Regions from separate parts of the Kitasatospora sp. NPDC017646 genome, predicted to be linked through region 1. Evidence: riboswitches for the same ligand, from Rfam matches in the RefSeq annotation. Region 1 holds a riboswitch; each other region holds the start of a gene.
What was found. A riboswitch is a leader RNA that binds a small molecule or an ion and turns the genes downstream of it on or off. The one in region 1 is predicted to bind cyclic di-AMP.
Positions count from the first base shown of each region.

Region 2: another riboswitch for cyclic di-AMP. It lies ahead of ACH4J0_RS05070 (NlpC/P60 family protein); the one in region 1 lies ahead of ACH4J0_RS05745 (transglycosylase family protein).
Region 3: another riboswitch for cyclic di-AMP. It lies ahead of ACH4J0_RS31390 (M23 family metallopeptidase); the one in region 1 lies ahead of ACH4J0_RS05745 (transglycosylase family protein).

Region 1 covers NZ_JBIRJC010000003.1:14,483-19,262, reverse strand. The annotation lists gene ACH4J0_RS05760 (glycoside hydrolase family 13 protein) at 1-289, shown strand, start outside; gene ACH4J0_RS05755 (LacI family DNA-binding transcriptional regulator) at 315-1,334, shown strand; gene ACH4J0_RS05750 (hypothetical protein) at 1,429-1,632, opposite strand; gene ACH4J0_RS05745 (transglycosylase family protein) at 1,849-3,129, opposite strand; cyclic di-AMP (ydaO/yuaA leader) riboswitch at 3,137-3,300, opposite strand; gene ACH4J0_RS05740 (hypothetical protein) at 3,762-4,712, opposite strand.
Region 2 covers NZ_JBIRJC010000002.1:437,915-442,694, forward strand. The annotation lists gene ACH4J0_RS05065 (NlpC/P60 family protein) at 203-1,240, shown strand; cyclic di-AMP (ydaO/yuaA leader) riboswitch at 1,578-1,729, shown strand; gene ACH4J0_RS05070 (NlpC/P60 family protein) at 1,740-2,852, shown strand; gene ACH4J0_RS05075 (NlpC/P60 family protein) at 3,079-4,125, shown strand; gene ACH4J0_RS05080 (hypothetical protein) at 4,161-4,780, shown strand, end outside.
Region 3 covers NZ_JBIRJC010000028.1:29,984-34,763, reverse strand. The annotation lists gene ACH4J0_RS31410 (SpoIIE family protein phosphatase) at 1-1,374, opposite strand, end outside; gene ACH4J0_RS31405 (TetR/AcrR family transcriptional regulator) at 1,593-2,168, opposite strand; gene ACH4J0_RS31400 (alpha/beta fold hydrolase) at 2,223-3,047, opposite strand; gene ACH4J0_RS31395 (YiaA/YiaB family inner membrane protein) at 3,157-3,447, opposite strand; cyclic di-AMP (ydaO/yuaA leader) riboswitch at 3,643-3,799, shown strand; gene ACH4J0_RS31390 (M23 family metallopeptidase) at 3,812-4,669, shown strand; gene ACH4J0_RS31385 (hypothetical protein) at 4,723-4,780, opposite strand, start outside.

The sequences.
Region 1 (4,780 bases):
CGAGGCGCAGACCGGTGACCCGTCCTCCACCCTGGAGTTGTACCGCAGCGCTCTGGCCGTCCGACGGGCCCGGCCCGACCTCGGCGCCGGCACCGAGGTCGAGTGGCTGGACGGCCCCGAGGGCACCCTCGCCTTCCGGCGCGGCTCCTTCGTCTGCACGGTGAACACCACCGGCGAGCCGGTGCGGATCGCCGCCCCGGGCCGGCTGCTGCTCGCCTCGACCGAACTCGTGGTGGACGGCGGCGAGACGGTCCTCGCTCCGGACGCCACCGGCTGGTGGGCGGTCTGACGTGGTTGCAATAGGCTCTGGGACCGTGACTACGGCGCGACTCTCAGACATCGCGGCGCAGGCGGGGGTCAGCGAAGCCACCGTCTCCCGCGTGCTCAACGGCAAGGCGAACGTCTCAGCCGCCACCAGGCAGACCGTCCTGGCGGCGCTGGACGTGCTCGGCTACGAGCGGCCGACCCGGCTGCGCCAGCGCAGTGCCGGGCTGATCGGGCTGATCACGCCGGAGTTGAGCAACCCGATCTTCCCCGCGCTGGCGCAGGTGATCGAGCAGGTGCTCAGTCGGCACGGCTTCACGCCGGTGCTGTGCACCCAGACCCCGGGCGGGTCTACCGAGGACGAACTGGTCGACATGCTGGTCGACCGGGGCGTGGCGGGCATCGTCTTCGTCTCCGGGCTGCACGCCGACTCCACGGCCGACCACGACCGCTACGCCCGGCTGGCCGGGCGCGGGGTGCCGTTCGTGCTGATCAACGGCTTCAGCGAGAAGATCGACGCGCCGTTCATCTCGCCGGACGACCGGTCCGCGATGTGGATGGCCGTCCAGCACCTGGCCGAACTCGGACACGAGCGGATCGGCCTGGCGGTCGGACAGCGGCGGTACGTGCCGGTGCTGCGCAAGATCGAGGGCTTCACGGTGGCCATGCGCGAGGTGCTCGGGCTCGGGCAGGAGGAGGCGGAAGGCCTCGTCCACCACACGCTGTTCAGCGTGGAGGGCGGGCACGCGGCGGCCGGCGCACTGCTCGACAAGGGCTGCACGGCGATCGTCTGCGGGAGCGACATGATGGCGCTCGGGGCGATCCGGGCGGTGCGCCAGCGCGGGCTGTCGGTGCCGCACGACGTGTCGGTGGTCGGCTTCGACGACTCGCCGCTGATCGCCTTCACCGAGCCGCCGTTGACCACGATCCGCCAGCCGGTCGAGGCGATGGCGACGGCGGCGGTGGACGCGCTGCTGGAGGAGGTCGGTGGGAACGCCGCCCAGCGCGGGGAGTTCATGTTCCAGCCGGAGCTGGTCATGCGGGGCTCCACGGGGGCCTGCGCGCGCTGAGTTCGGCCGGTGCGGGCGTTCGGCGGCCCGCGCCGAATGACGGGCCCCGGAGGGCGGTTGCTCTCCGGGGCCCGTCGGCGTACGCGCTGCCCGGTCAGCCCTCCTGGACGTTCGGGCGGTCGGTGGGGACCTCCCGCCGGCCGTCGGCCGCGTCGCCGGTGCGGCTCTCGGTGCGGCGGCCGCGGGCCAGGTAGTCGCGCACTACCAGTTCGATGGCGTCCTGGGGGTTCTCGGTACCGGAGAGCAGCATCGCGTCGATCGCAAGGTTCGCGTCGAGCGTGATGGTGACCTGGGCCATGGCGACTCCTCCTCGGGTGTGTAGCAGCAGCATGCCCGCTGCGTCGGAGTTCGGCCATACGGAATCCGGCGTGCGGATCGGTGGTGCGGGTGCGCCGAAGCCCCGGGGAGGAGCGACCAGACTCTCCCCGGGGCGGTCGGGCGACGGCTGTCAGCCGTCAGCTGTCATCCGTGTTCTGTCAGCTGTGACCTGTCAGCCGTCCTGTGTTCGCGGTGCTCAGACCCGGCCGGCGAAGTCCGGGGCCCAGTTGGCGATGGTCTGGATGCGGACGCCGGAGCTCGGGTTGGCGGCCTCGACGTACTGGCCGCCGCCGACGTAGATGGCGACGTGGTAGACGCCGGAGTTCTGACCGTTGTTCGACCAGAAGAGCAGGTCGCCCGGCTGCAGGCTGTCCAGCGAGACGTGGGTGCTGGCGGCGGCCTGGTCGGCGGCGACGCGCGGGATGTTGATGCCCGCGGCGCGCAGCGCGGCCTGGGTCAGGCCGGAGCAGTCCCAACCACCGTTCCCGGTGCCGCCGTAGACGTACGCCTGGCCGACCTTCGACTTGGCGAAGGAGACCGCGGCGGCCATGCTGCCGGTGGCGGCCGGGGCCGGGGCCGGGGCCTGGGTCTGCGCCTGGGCGGCCGGCTTCGACGCCGGGGCCTTGCTCTGGGCGACCGGCTTGGCGTCCACGGCACCGCCGTTCGAGGCCTGGCCGGACTTCTGCGAGCGGTCGAACCAGGTGAAGTCCGAGCCGGACCTGGTGGCGGTGGAGGACTGGTCGGCCTGGGTCGAGGTGCCGTCACCCAAGGTCAGCTGCTGGCCCGGGTAGATGGTGTCCGGGCCCTCGGTGAGGGTGCTGCGGTTGAGCTCGTACAGGTGCTGCCAGCCGCCCTGGACGTGGTGCTTGTCGGCGATCGAGGAGAGCCAGTCGCCCGCGACGACGGTGTAGTCGCCGGCCTGCGTCTGGCGCTGCTTGGCCCAGCCGCTGTTGGCGGACTTGGCCGCGGCCGCGGCCGAGGCGGAGTCTCCGGAGGCCTGGGCCTGGGCCTGGGCGGGCGCGGACGGCTTGGCGGGCTTCGCGGCCGGGGCCTGGCCCTGGGCGGGCTTTGCGGCCGTCGAGGTGTCGACCGCGGCCGCGGCGCCGCCCCGGGTCAGACCGGCCTGGACCGAGCAGACCGGCCAGGCGCCGGGGCCCTGCGAGGCGAGGACCTTCTCGGCGACGGCGATCTGCTGGTCCTTGGTGGCGAGGTTGGCCTGCGCGGCGTACGCGGTGCCGCCGAAGGCGGCCCAGGTGCTGGAGGTGAACTGCAGGCCGCCGTAGAAGCCGTTGCCGGTGTTGATGCTCCAGTTGCCGCCGCTCTCGCACTGGGCGACCTTGTCCCAAGTGGCGACGGACGCGGCGTTGGCGGTGCCGGTGGTGAGGCAGGGGACGGTGAGGCCGACGCCCGCGACGCCGACGGCGGCGATCACGCGACGGGTGCGGCTGGACAGGCGGTTGCCGTTGGAAGGCAGCATGAAGACGCGGTCCTCTCCCACGCCTGCGAGGTGAGCTGTCGGATTCGGGCTGGAGTTGCCCGGCCGCGCTGTGGGCGCGGCTTCACCCCTAGCCCTGGACCGTTTCCGGGAATCGGTCCAGGGCGACTTACCTGTGGTTCCCCCGCTCCTGCCGTGATGCGTTTTCGCGCTGCCAGGACATCCGACGGCAGGACTCGGCGTCGCGGATGAACTGGGTCCGTGTGGTCACGAACGGGGAGCACGTTAAGCAGACTTAAGTTCGAACTGCAAATACCTGTGATGCGCATCACGGTTTATGGAAAACGTCGAATGGGTCGTATTCCATGATCGGAAATGATCGTTTTCCGGTAATTTCGCGTCGGATTCCCGAAACTGTCTCCGTCTCAGGAGTGATGTGACGGAGTGTTGAGTTGCATCGGGGGCGCACTCGTCGTGCGGGAGGAGTGCGGACGGATCGAGCGCTGGATGACGCGCCGACTATTTATCGACAAATAGCACCAGAACGGACATTACGGAGCAATGCCTCTTGACTCTCCTAGCGGGCAATCCGAACAAGCGGAAAGGGCCCGGAACTCAGGCGTTCCGGGCCCTTCGGTGGTGCGGGTGGGGCAGTGGGCGGTCCGTGGGGGCCGTCAGCCCTCCACGGGCCCCTCGGCGGCCGCGTGGGCGCGTCGGGAGCCCTCGCCGGCCCCGGCGGTGGCCGCGGCCTCCGCCTCGGCCTCGGCCAGCTCCTCCGCCGACGGCGTAGGCAGCGCGGCCAGGTAGGTGGAGGCGATCAGCTGGCCGACGGTCGGGTACGCGCCCAGCGGCGCCGCCGACGGGCAGCCGGTCTCCTCGGCGGCCGTGGCGAGCAGCTCGGAGTCCGCCTCCGGGCCGATGACGAGCGGGGCCAGCGCCGGGCGCTGGGAGCCGGTCTCCTTGAGGTGGTCGACGGCCCCGGCGACCGAGCCGGGCACGTCGAGTGCCGCGGCGACGACCGGGACGGCCAGTCGGGCGGCCAGCAGCACGCCGGTGATCCCGGCCGCGGCGGCCGCGTCCTCACCGCCGACGGTGGTCAGCACCACGCCGTCGGCGGCGGTCGCGATGGCGAACAGCCGGGCCCGGTCGGCCCGGGCCAGCCCGGCCTCGGACAGCCGTACGTGGACGGCCTCGGCGAGCAGCGGATGCGGGCCCAGCGCGTCGGTGACGGTCGCGCCGAACTCCGCGGCGAGGGCGTGAAGCCCGGTCAGGAAGCCGTGCGGACCGGCCACCAGCGGGACCACGACGGGCGTCGGCAGTCCGGCCTCGGCGGCCGCCGCCAGCAGCTCCGTCACGGTGCGGTCCTCGGAGGCCCCGGTCTCGGCGCCGTCGGCCGGGAGGTAGCCGACCGCGGCCTGGACGCCGGCGTGCTCGCTGCGGACGATCGACAGCAGCTCCTCGACGACCGAACGGGACTCGGGCCCCGCCGTCGCGGGAACGGCGAGCACCAGGGCCGGCGAGCCGGTGCGGATCTCGGGGCGCTCGGGGCGGCGGTGGCGCCCCCGCGCACGGGAGCCTGGAGTGCGGACGGGCAGTGGCGCGCCCGGGATGGCTGCGGTGCTCATGCCGGAGATCGTAGGACATCGGCCCGTCAGGCCTGCAGTCGGCTGCCGTACGGGTTTCGGGTGGTCGT
Region 2 (4,780 bases), on a different contig from region 1:
GGCGGACGTGACGCCTGGTCAGTGCCCGTTTCGGGTGCTTTTCGCGGGGGTGTGCGGATCCGGTGAAGTGAGGGTGGGAACCGGCGTTCACACCTTCGGGGGAGTGGCAAAACGGATAGATCTTCACTAGGGTCTGGCGTCAAACCTATTTTCCGGAATCTCACCCGAACAGGTGAGTCCGATGGAAGAAGGAGCCGGTCCCTTGGCCTCCCACCGCCGTCCCAAGCAGCCGAGCCGCGCGCGGGTCTCCGTGCTCACCGCTGCCGCTGCGACTGCGGTCGCCCTCTCCGCCCAGGTGGCCGCGCACGCCGCGCCGCAGCCGAACACGTCCGACGTCAAGGCGCAGATCGACCAGCTCCAACAGGAGCAGGAGCAGGCGGCGGAGAAGTACAACGGTGCCAAGGAGCGCGCCGACCAGCTCCGCAAGCAGGCCGACCAGCTGCAGGACCAGGTGGCCCGCAGCCAGGACCAGATGAGCCAGCTGCAGACCGGCCTGTCCCAGGTCGCGGGCGAGCAGTACCGCACCGGTGGCATCGACCCGTCCGTCCAGCTGATGCTCTCCTCCGACCCGTCCGGCTACCTGGACAAGGCGTCGAGCGTCCAGCAGGCCAGCGAGAGCCAGACCGAGGCGCTCAAGGGCCTGCTCGACCAGCAGCGCCGGCTGGACCAGGAGAAGGCCGAGGCGGCCGCCGTGCTGGCCTCGCTGGACTCCACCACCAAGGACCTCAACCAGGCCAAGGCGGACGTCAACACCAAGCTGAAGGCCGCGCAGGACCTGCTGAACTCGCTCAGCGCCGCCGACCGGGCCGCGCTGAAGGCCCAGCAGCAGCAGGACGACCGCGCCTCGCGCGCCGCCGCCCGGGTCGACCTCAGCAGCCTGCCGCCGGCCAGCGGCTACGCGGCCGTGGCCGTGGCCAAGGCGATGAGCAAGCAGGGCTCGCCGTACGTGTGGGGCTCCACCGGGCCGAACACCTTCGACTGCTCGGGCCTGATGGTCTGGTCGTACGCCCAGGCCGGGGTCTCGCTGCCGCGCACCTCGCAGGAGCAGGGCAACGTCGGTACCCGGGTGCCGTCGCTGGACCAGGCCCAGCCCGGCGACCTGGTGATCTACGGCAGCGACCGGCACCACGTCGGGATGTACATCGGCAACGGCATGGTGGTCCACGCGCCGCACACCGGCGACGTGGTGAAGGTGATGAAGGCCGACGCGATGCCGATCAACACGATCCGCCGGGTCTGACGGCCCGACACGCCGGGCGGTCGACCCCGGCCCTGTGATCCGCGCCACCTCCCGATCCGGGGGGTGGCGCTTCGGGTTCGCCCGCTCCTCGTCCGCCCGGTGAGCGTCGATCAGCTTTGTGTGCAGCGGCGATCACGATCAGTCATTTTCACAAAAGAACATGGGCACTCTTCCATCTTTTTTCTGACAAGGATTTGAACGGATCACGGTTCAGTTACTAGGGTCGTGCCCCGAACCACCGCACTGTCGATCACCCAGCCCGGGTGGCGGCGGTGGTTTCCGTCGAGTTCGCGAAACAGCGGGGCGGTCGAAGCGACTGCCCGACAGGGGAGCCCAGTGGTCGGGGGCGCTGCGGAGCGGAGCCGGGGAACCACGTTCCTCCGGGGTGAATCGGCGCCAGGTCGGCCGTTGGTGGGCCGTGAGGCGTCGTAGGGCATGCTTCCGGCCCGAACCCGTCAGCTCACCCGGTAGGCGGAGTAGGAAGAAGGAGTCCGCCTTCGTGGCGTCCCATCGTCGTCCCAAGCCCGCCAGCCGCGCTCGCGTCTCGATCCTGACCGGGTTCGCCGCCGCGGCCGTCGCCCTCTCCGCGCAGACCGGCGCGCACGCCGACCCGCAGCCGACCAAGGACCAGGTCAAGGAGCAGGTCGACCAGCTCAACGAGCAGGCCGAGCAGGCGACCGAGAAGTACAACGCGGCGCAGGAGAAGCAGCAGGAGCTGGAGAAGCAGGTCTCCGGCATGCAGGACCAGGTGGCCCGCCAGCAGGCGCAGGTGACCGACCTCCAGGGCGGTCTCGCCGAGATCGCGGGCGAGCAGTACCGCAACGGCGGCATATCCCCGACCGTCCAGCTGATGTTCTCCTCCAGCCCGGACAACTTCCTCAACCAGGCCGGGGCGCTGAACCAGGCCGGTGACACCCAGAAGAACCAGCTGAAGCAGCTCCAGGACCAGCAGCGCAAGCTGGACCAGGACCGCACCGAGGCGCAGGGCAAGCTCGCCGAGCTGGAGTCCACCACCCAGCAGCTGAAGTCCTCCAAGGAGGACGTCCAGAACAAGCTGAAGGCCGCCCAGGACCTGCTCAACACGCTGACCGAGCAGGAGCGCCAGGCGATCAAGGCGGCTGAGGACAAGGCCGCCGCCGACGCCAAGGCCAAGGCGGACGCCGCCGCGAAGGCCTCCCAGTCGTCCGGCTCCGACCGTGCCTCGCGCGACAGCGGCCGCACCGACCTCGGCTCCTCGCCGGTCACGATCGCCCCCGGTAGCTCGCACGGCGCCGCCGCACTGGCCGCCGCCGCGACCAAGGTCGGCAGCCCGTACGTCTGGGGTGCCACCGGCCCGGGCTCCTTCGACTGCTCCGGCCTGATGGTCTGGGCGTTCAACCAGGCCGGCGTGTCGCTGCCGCGCACCTCGCAGGAGCAGGCCGGCGCCGGCACCCGGATCGGCACGGACCTCTCCCAGGCCCAGCCCGGCGACCTGCTGATCTTCTACGGCGACGCCCACCACGTCGGCATCTACGCGGGCAACGGCCAGGTGCTGCACGCCCCCAAGCCGGGCGCCTCGGTCCGCTACGAGGCCGTTTCCAACATGCCGCTGGCTTCCATCGTGCGGGTCTGATCGCACATCGGCGTTCACGGGCCCGGCCCTCCGTCACGGAGGGCCGGGCCTGCGGCTTTTCCGGGGACTCGCTCCGATGTCCGAATAGGGCTCAAATATTCGGGTCCGGAGGGGTTTGGACTCACTTGCCCGGACTCGCTAACGTCTGCCACCGGACTCCCGCTCGACGGCCGCCCACCGGGGCGCGGCCGCGGGGCCGTGCCGCAGGACTGGAGCCGCTGCCGCCATGCCCGTGCACCGCCCTTCCCAACTGCTCGCCCGTGCGCTGGTACTGACCGCGGCCGCCACCACGGCCCTGGGCGTGGCGACCGCCGGAAGCGCCCAGGCCGCTCCCCGGGCGCCGGACGCGTCCGAACGCAAGGACGTCAAGGCGCAGGTCGAGCAGCTGTACGACGAGGCCGAGCAGGCGTCGGAGAAGTACAACGCCGCGCAGGAGGCGCAGAAGCGGCTCCTGGCCGAGACCGCGAACCTCCAGGGCGAGGTCGCCGCCGCCCAGGAACAGTTCAACCAGCTGCGCGGGGACCTGGCCACGGTGGCCGGGGCCCAGTACCGCGGCGGCGGGATGACCCAGACCGTCCAGCTGATGCTCGCCACCGATCCCGGGGCCTACCTCGACCGCGCCCGCACCCTCGGCCAGGCCGCCGAGCGGCAGCAGGAGACGCTGCACGAGCTGGTCACCCGTCAGCGCCGGCTCGACCAGCGTCGCGCCGAGACCGCGGCCAAACTCGCCGAACTGGACCAGGCCCGCCGGTCGCTGGCCGAGAACAAGCAGCAGATCCAGCAGCGGCTGGCCGCGGCGCAGAAGCTGCTCAACGGCCTGGGCGCCGCCGAGCGGGCCAGGATGGCCGCCCAGGACGCCCGGGAGGCCGAGCAGCGCGCCACGCGCGGCACCGACCGGCTGGACCTCGGCACCGCCCCGCCGGCCTCCGAGCGCGGGGCGGCCGCGCTGGCCGCCGCGGTGCGGATGATCGGCTCGCCGTACGTCTACGGAGCCACCGGACCCCGTGCCTTCGACTGTTCCGGTCTGATGTACTACAGCTGGCGGCAGGCCGGAGTGACCCTGCCGCGGACCTCGCAGGCCCAGGCGTACGCCGGGCAGCGGATCAGCCTCTCCGAAGCACGGCCGGGAGACCTGGTGATCTTCTACCGGGACATGCACCACGTCGGGATGTACGCCGGCGGCGGGGTGATGGTGCACGCCCCGTACCCGGGTGCCAAGGTCCGGTACGAGAGCGTCAACTCGATGCCGGTCTCGGGGGTGGTCCGGCTCTGAGTGCGACGACTCCGGGCCCGGCGGACACACACCCGATGGACGCGGCCGGTCGCGTGCTGTCCCGGCGCGGTGCGCTGCTGCTGGCGGCGGGTGGGCTGGCCCAGCTGTCCCTGCCCCCGGCCGCCCCGACGGCGCCGCCGGACGGGCGGGCGGCCGACCGGCGCGCGGAGGTGGCCGGGCTGCTGGCGGAGCGGGCGCGCTCGCTGCCCGTCTGGTCCGGGCTCACCGGGGCCGGGGCGACGTACCGCAACCTGGTGCTGTCGCCCGAGCAGGGGGCCCCGGCGGCAGGCGGGCCGGACCGGCTGACCGCGTCCGTCGAGCTGGCGGTGCGGATCGCCGGGTACGACGAGTACCCCGTGGTGTACCCGCGCCGGATCGAGCTGGTCCGGGACGGGGGCGGCTGGCGGGTCGATCACGAGGAGGGCACCGACGGACCCCCGGCGCCGTGGGACCTCGGCCCCGCCCGGACCGCCCCGGGCGCCCGGTGCCTGGTGCTCGGCCTGGCCGGCGGGCCCGACCCGGCCGGTCTGGTCGCGGTGGGGGACCAGGCGGTGCCGGCCGTCAGCGCGGTCTGGGGCGACGGCTGGGCCGGCCGGCTGCTGTTCGAACTGCCCGCCACCGAAGCGCAGTTCGCCCGGCTGCTGGAGGCCGACCC
Region 3 (4,780 bases), on a different contig from region 1:
CGAGTACAGGGTGCGGTCCTCTCGGCTGAAGGCGCGCTCGGCGGCGAAGGTGATCAGGCAGGAGCCGACCTGCCGGCCCGAGGCGACCAGCGGCAGCACCGCCCAGGCGGCCGGGGCGTCCGCGCTCCCCGGCTTGCCGCCGGGCTCGCTGAACAGCGGGGCCGAGCGGGCCAGCGAGCGCTGCATCACCCCCTCGGACAGCTCCGCCAGCCGGGTCAGCTCGGCGCGGCGCGGGCCGCCGTACACGGTGTGCGAGACCGGCAGCAGCCGGCCCTCGTCCACCAGGTCCAGCACGATGCCGGAGGCGCCGAAGGCCGGGCGGGCGACGTCCGTGACGGCGGCGGTGACGTCCCGTACGGTCACCGCGCGGGACAGCGCCCGGGTGAGCGACAGCAGCAGCGCCGTCCGGGCCCCGGCCGGGTCGCGCCGCGCACCGGCGTGCCGCTCCCCGCGGTGGTCCACGTCGGCGAGCAGCCCGGCGATCCGCACCGGGCGGCCGTGCACGTCCAGCATCACCTCACCGGACTCCTCGACCCGCGCCACCTTCCCGCCCCGGCGCAGCACCCGGTAGCCGATCCGGTAGCGCCCGCCGCTCGCCAGCGCCTCCGCCAGGGCGGCCTGCACGTCCGGCAGGTCCTCCGGGTGGACGATCCGCTCCAGCTCCGGCGCGGCCCCGTCCGCGGCCACCGGCCGGCCGGCGACCGCGAACGCGGCGGCGTCCCAGTAGCTCTCCCCGGTGACCAGGTCGCGTTCGAAGGCACCGTGCCCGGCGGCCCGCACCGCGAGGGACAGCAGCGGGTGCGCCAGCGCCGGATCCGGCCCCGCCTCCCGCGGCGGCCGGTCGTCCGCCCGGTCCCCCACGTGGTCGAGCAGGTGGTGCAGCCGGTGGGCGCAGGCCCCGGCGATCGTCTCCAACACGTCCAGGTCCCGCGGCGGCACGGTGCCCCGGTGCGCCAGCGCGAGCGCCAGCACCCCGATCTCCCGCTCGTCCACCACCAGCGGCAGGGTCACCACCGCGACCATCCCGGTCCCCATGCCGGCGTTCCGGTTCGGGTAGTCGATGCTGGTGTGCTCCGGGCTCAGCAGGTACGGGCGCCGTAGCCGCAGCGCCATCGCGGCCGGCAGGTCCCCGGCCGGATCCACCAGCCCGTACCGCTCGTGCGCCCAGTCCGGCAACCCGTGCGAGGCGGTCAGCCGCAGCATCCCCGCGGAGTCCAGCAGATAGAGCGCCGAGCCCTCCCCGGTGATCCATCCCGGCCCCTCCGCGAGCACGGTGCCGAGCAACTCGGCAGCACTGGTGCAACCCAGCAATAAGCGGACGCAGCGCATCGGGCTGCGGCCGCTCGTCCGGCTCTCGTCCTCGGGGATGGGCACCAAATCTTCATACCCCATTTCCACCCCCGACGGCCGCACCCGTCCCCACCCCACCCCCGCGAAGTCGACGGACCCGACTCCTCACGCGCCCGCTCGCCGCCACGTAACCACCCGCACCGGGGCGCCGTTTGCCGCTGTCTCCTCGCATGCGCCGCTGCGGCGCCGGCGGGCCGGTCCGCCGGGCGGGTGGGGTGTGGGAAGTCGACGGGGCCGACTTCCTATTCCGCCGCCTTCGGCCACGAGTGGAGGCCGGTGGTGAGGGTGGTGATGAGGCGGTCGTGGGTGGTGGTGACGTCCTCGGCGAGCTGGAAGGCGCCGGTGATGGAGAGGGCGGCGAAGCCGTGGGCGAGGGAGCGGACGGTGCGGGCGGCGTGGATCACCTCGGCGCCGTCGAGGCCGTAGCCGCGCAGGACGGCGACGATGACGCCGACGAGGCGGGTGGCCGCGCGGGTGAGGTCGTCGTCGGGTTGGGGGGCCTGGGGGAGGGCCGTGTAGCGGTGGGGGTGTTCGGTGGCGTAGGCCTGGTAGGCGCGCAGGACTGCCGTGACGGCGTCGTCCCCGCTGCGCCCCAGCGCGGCCTCCGCGAGCCGGTCGGCCAGTTCCCCGGTGACCCGGACGGCGACGAGCCGGCGGAGTTCGGCGAGCCCGCCGCTGACGTGCTTGTACAGCGAGGGGGTGGCGACTCCGGCGCGGGCGGCGACGGAGGCCAGGGTGAGGGCTTCGGCGCCCTGCTCGTCGATGAGGGCGAGGGCGTGGTCGACGACCTGCTCGGGGGTCAGTCCTACGCGGGGCATGGCTTCGGGTTCTCCGTGGTGCGTGAAGAGTGAAGGAGGCGGGTCCGGGCGGGCTCAGGCGAGTTCGGCGAGGAAGGGCAGCAGGGCGTCGGCGACGGCCTGCGGGTTGTCGGCCATCGGGTAGTGGCCGGATCCCTCGATCATGACCTTCCGCGCGCCGAGCTTCTCGGCCTGGAGGTCGGCGACGGCCTCGGGCTCGGGGAAGTCGGGGTCCTTGCTGCCCATCAGCACGAGGGCGGGGCAGCGGACGGCCGCGCTCCAGCCGATCGGCGCGGAGTCGCCGGTGACGTGGCCGCGGGTGGCGGTCCTGCGGCCGGGGGTCCGCAGGGCGGCGACCAGCCCGTCCACGTAGCCGTCGAGGTCGGCGGGCCGGGGGCCGGGGAAGGCCATCTTGCGGAGGTAGTAGCCCCAGACCGCGGGCCACCGGACCATCGCGGCGCCCATGACGGCCATGACGCCCTTCATGAGCGCGTTCGTCCGGTGTTCGACGAAGGCGTCGATGAGCGCGATCCCGGTGACCCGCTGGGGTGCGTCCCCGGCGAGCTTGACGACCGTCGCGCCGGTGTAGGACTGCCCGACCAGGACGGCCCGCTCGATGGCGAGGTGGTCGAGCAGGGCGAGGACGTCGGTGGCGACGGCGGAGGGGCTGTAGTCGTCCCAGGCGATCGAGGACTCGCCGAAGCCGCGCAGGTCCATGGTGATGACCCGGCGTCCGGCCGCGGTGAGCAGCGGGTGGAGGTGCCGGTACGCGCGACGGGAGTCGAGCATCCCGGGGAGCAGGACGACGGGGGCGCCGTCGCCCTGCCGGGTGTCGTCGTACGCGAGGCGGCCGCCGGGGACGTCGAGGTACTGGGTGCTCGGGGTGACGGTGCCGTTCATGGTGGGCCTCCACTGGCTCGCTCGATGCTGCCGATAGCCATAAAGCTACGGCTAATAGCCTTAGCCGTCAAGGCCGTCAAGGCCGTCACCGGTCGCGGGAAGCCGCCGCTCAGGCCCCCTCGACCCTGAACGGGTCGTGCTCGCTGAGCAGCTTCTCCAGCCGGGCCTGGTCGACCCGGGCGACGGTGTCCGAGGACTCCTGCCGGTCCCGGATCACCTTGGCCAGCGTGAAGGAGGAGGTGACGGTGTAGAGGAGACCGATCCCGAGGAAGGCCCGGGTCCAGCCGCCGACGGGCAGGTAGGCGATCCCGGCGGCGAGGGCCGTGCCGGAGATGGCGAAGGACAGGACGGCCTGGGCGTAGTACGCGGCCGTGGTGCGTGACTGCATCGGTGCGCTCATGGCGTCAGGATGCGGCGGGGCGGCCGGGCTGCACATGAGTAGGAGTACTCAGATGGGCCGGGCGGTTGAGGGGTCGTTCGTTGACGTCCGATCACCTGTTCCCCGGCCGTCGCGGACGGATGGCTTGGAATCAGGGCCTCCTAGGATTAACGTTTGATAACGCAGCGCGGTCGTCAATGCCGTACCCAGACGGCACCGTGCGCGTCGCCTAATCCCGCCGGCCGGCCTCCGGGCAGGTCAGGGAGCCGGGGAACCGTTCCTTGGGGTGAATCGGCAGGGCTCCGGCCCGGCCGTAGGAGACCTTCCTGCTCCGAACCCGTCAGCTAACCCGGTAGGCGCGAAGGAAGGAAAGGAGCGCGCCTCCGTGGCGTCGACGCACACCCCGGCACACCCGGCCGGCCCCGCAGCCGGTACCCAGCTCCTCGACCACCCCGGCCCGAACGGCTCCGAGCCCCGCGACGCCGGGCCCGCCGACCCGTTCGCCCCGGAGGCCGAGGCCAACCGCCACCGGATGCCGCGTCAGACCCGCGGGGCCTCCCCGTTGCTCGGCGTCACCGCCGTCGCCGCCACCCTGGGCGCCACCGGCTTCGCCTCCGCGACCCCGGCCGCCGCGCCCGCCGTCGAGGCCCCGGACGAGACCCCGGTCGCCCTGGCCGCCGACCCCGGACTCGCGCTCGCCGCCCGTATCCAGCAGCAGGCCGACAGCCAGCGCACCGCCGCCGAGGAGAGCGCCCGGGTGCAGGCCGCCCAGGAGGCCGAGGCCAAGGCCGCCGCCAAGGAGGCCGAGGCCAAGCGCGCCGCCGAGGAGGCCGAGCGGGCCGAGGCCGCCGCCCTCACCCTGCCGGTGAAGGACTACAGCCTCTCCGCCCACTACGGTCAGAGCGCCCGCTACTGGGCCCATCTGCACACCGGCCTGGACTTCGCCGCCGACACCGGCACCCCGGTCCACGCGGTCGGCCAGGGCACCATCACCTCGGCCGGCTGGTCCGGTGCGTACGGCTACCGGATCGTCGAGACCCTGCCCGACGGCACCGAGATCTGGTACTGCCACCTGTCCTCGATCATCAAGGGCTCCGGCCAGGTCACCTCCGGCCAGCAGATCGGCAAGGTCGGCGCGACCGGCAACGTCACCGGCCCGCACCTGCACCTGGAGGTCCGCCCCGGCGGCGGCGCCCCGGTCGACCCGGAGCCCTGGCTCCAGCAGCGCGGCCTCAACCCGTAACGGGCTCGGAGGGGAGCCCCCGGGGCCTGCTCGCCCAGGGGCTCCCCGCCGTCTCACTCCGGCGGCAACTGCGCCAGGTACGCCTCGATCTCCTCCGCCCCCGGCTCCGGC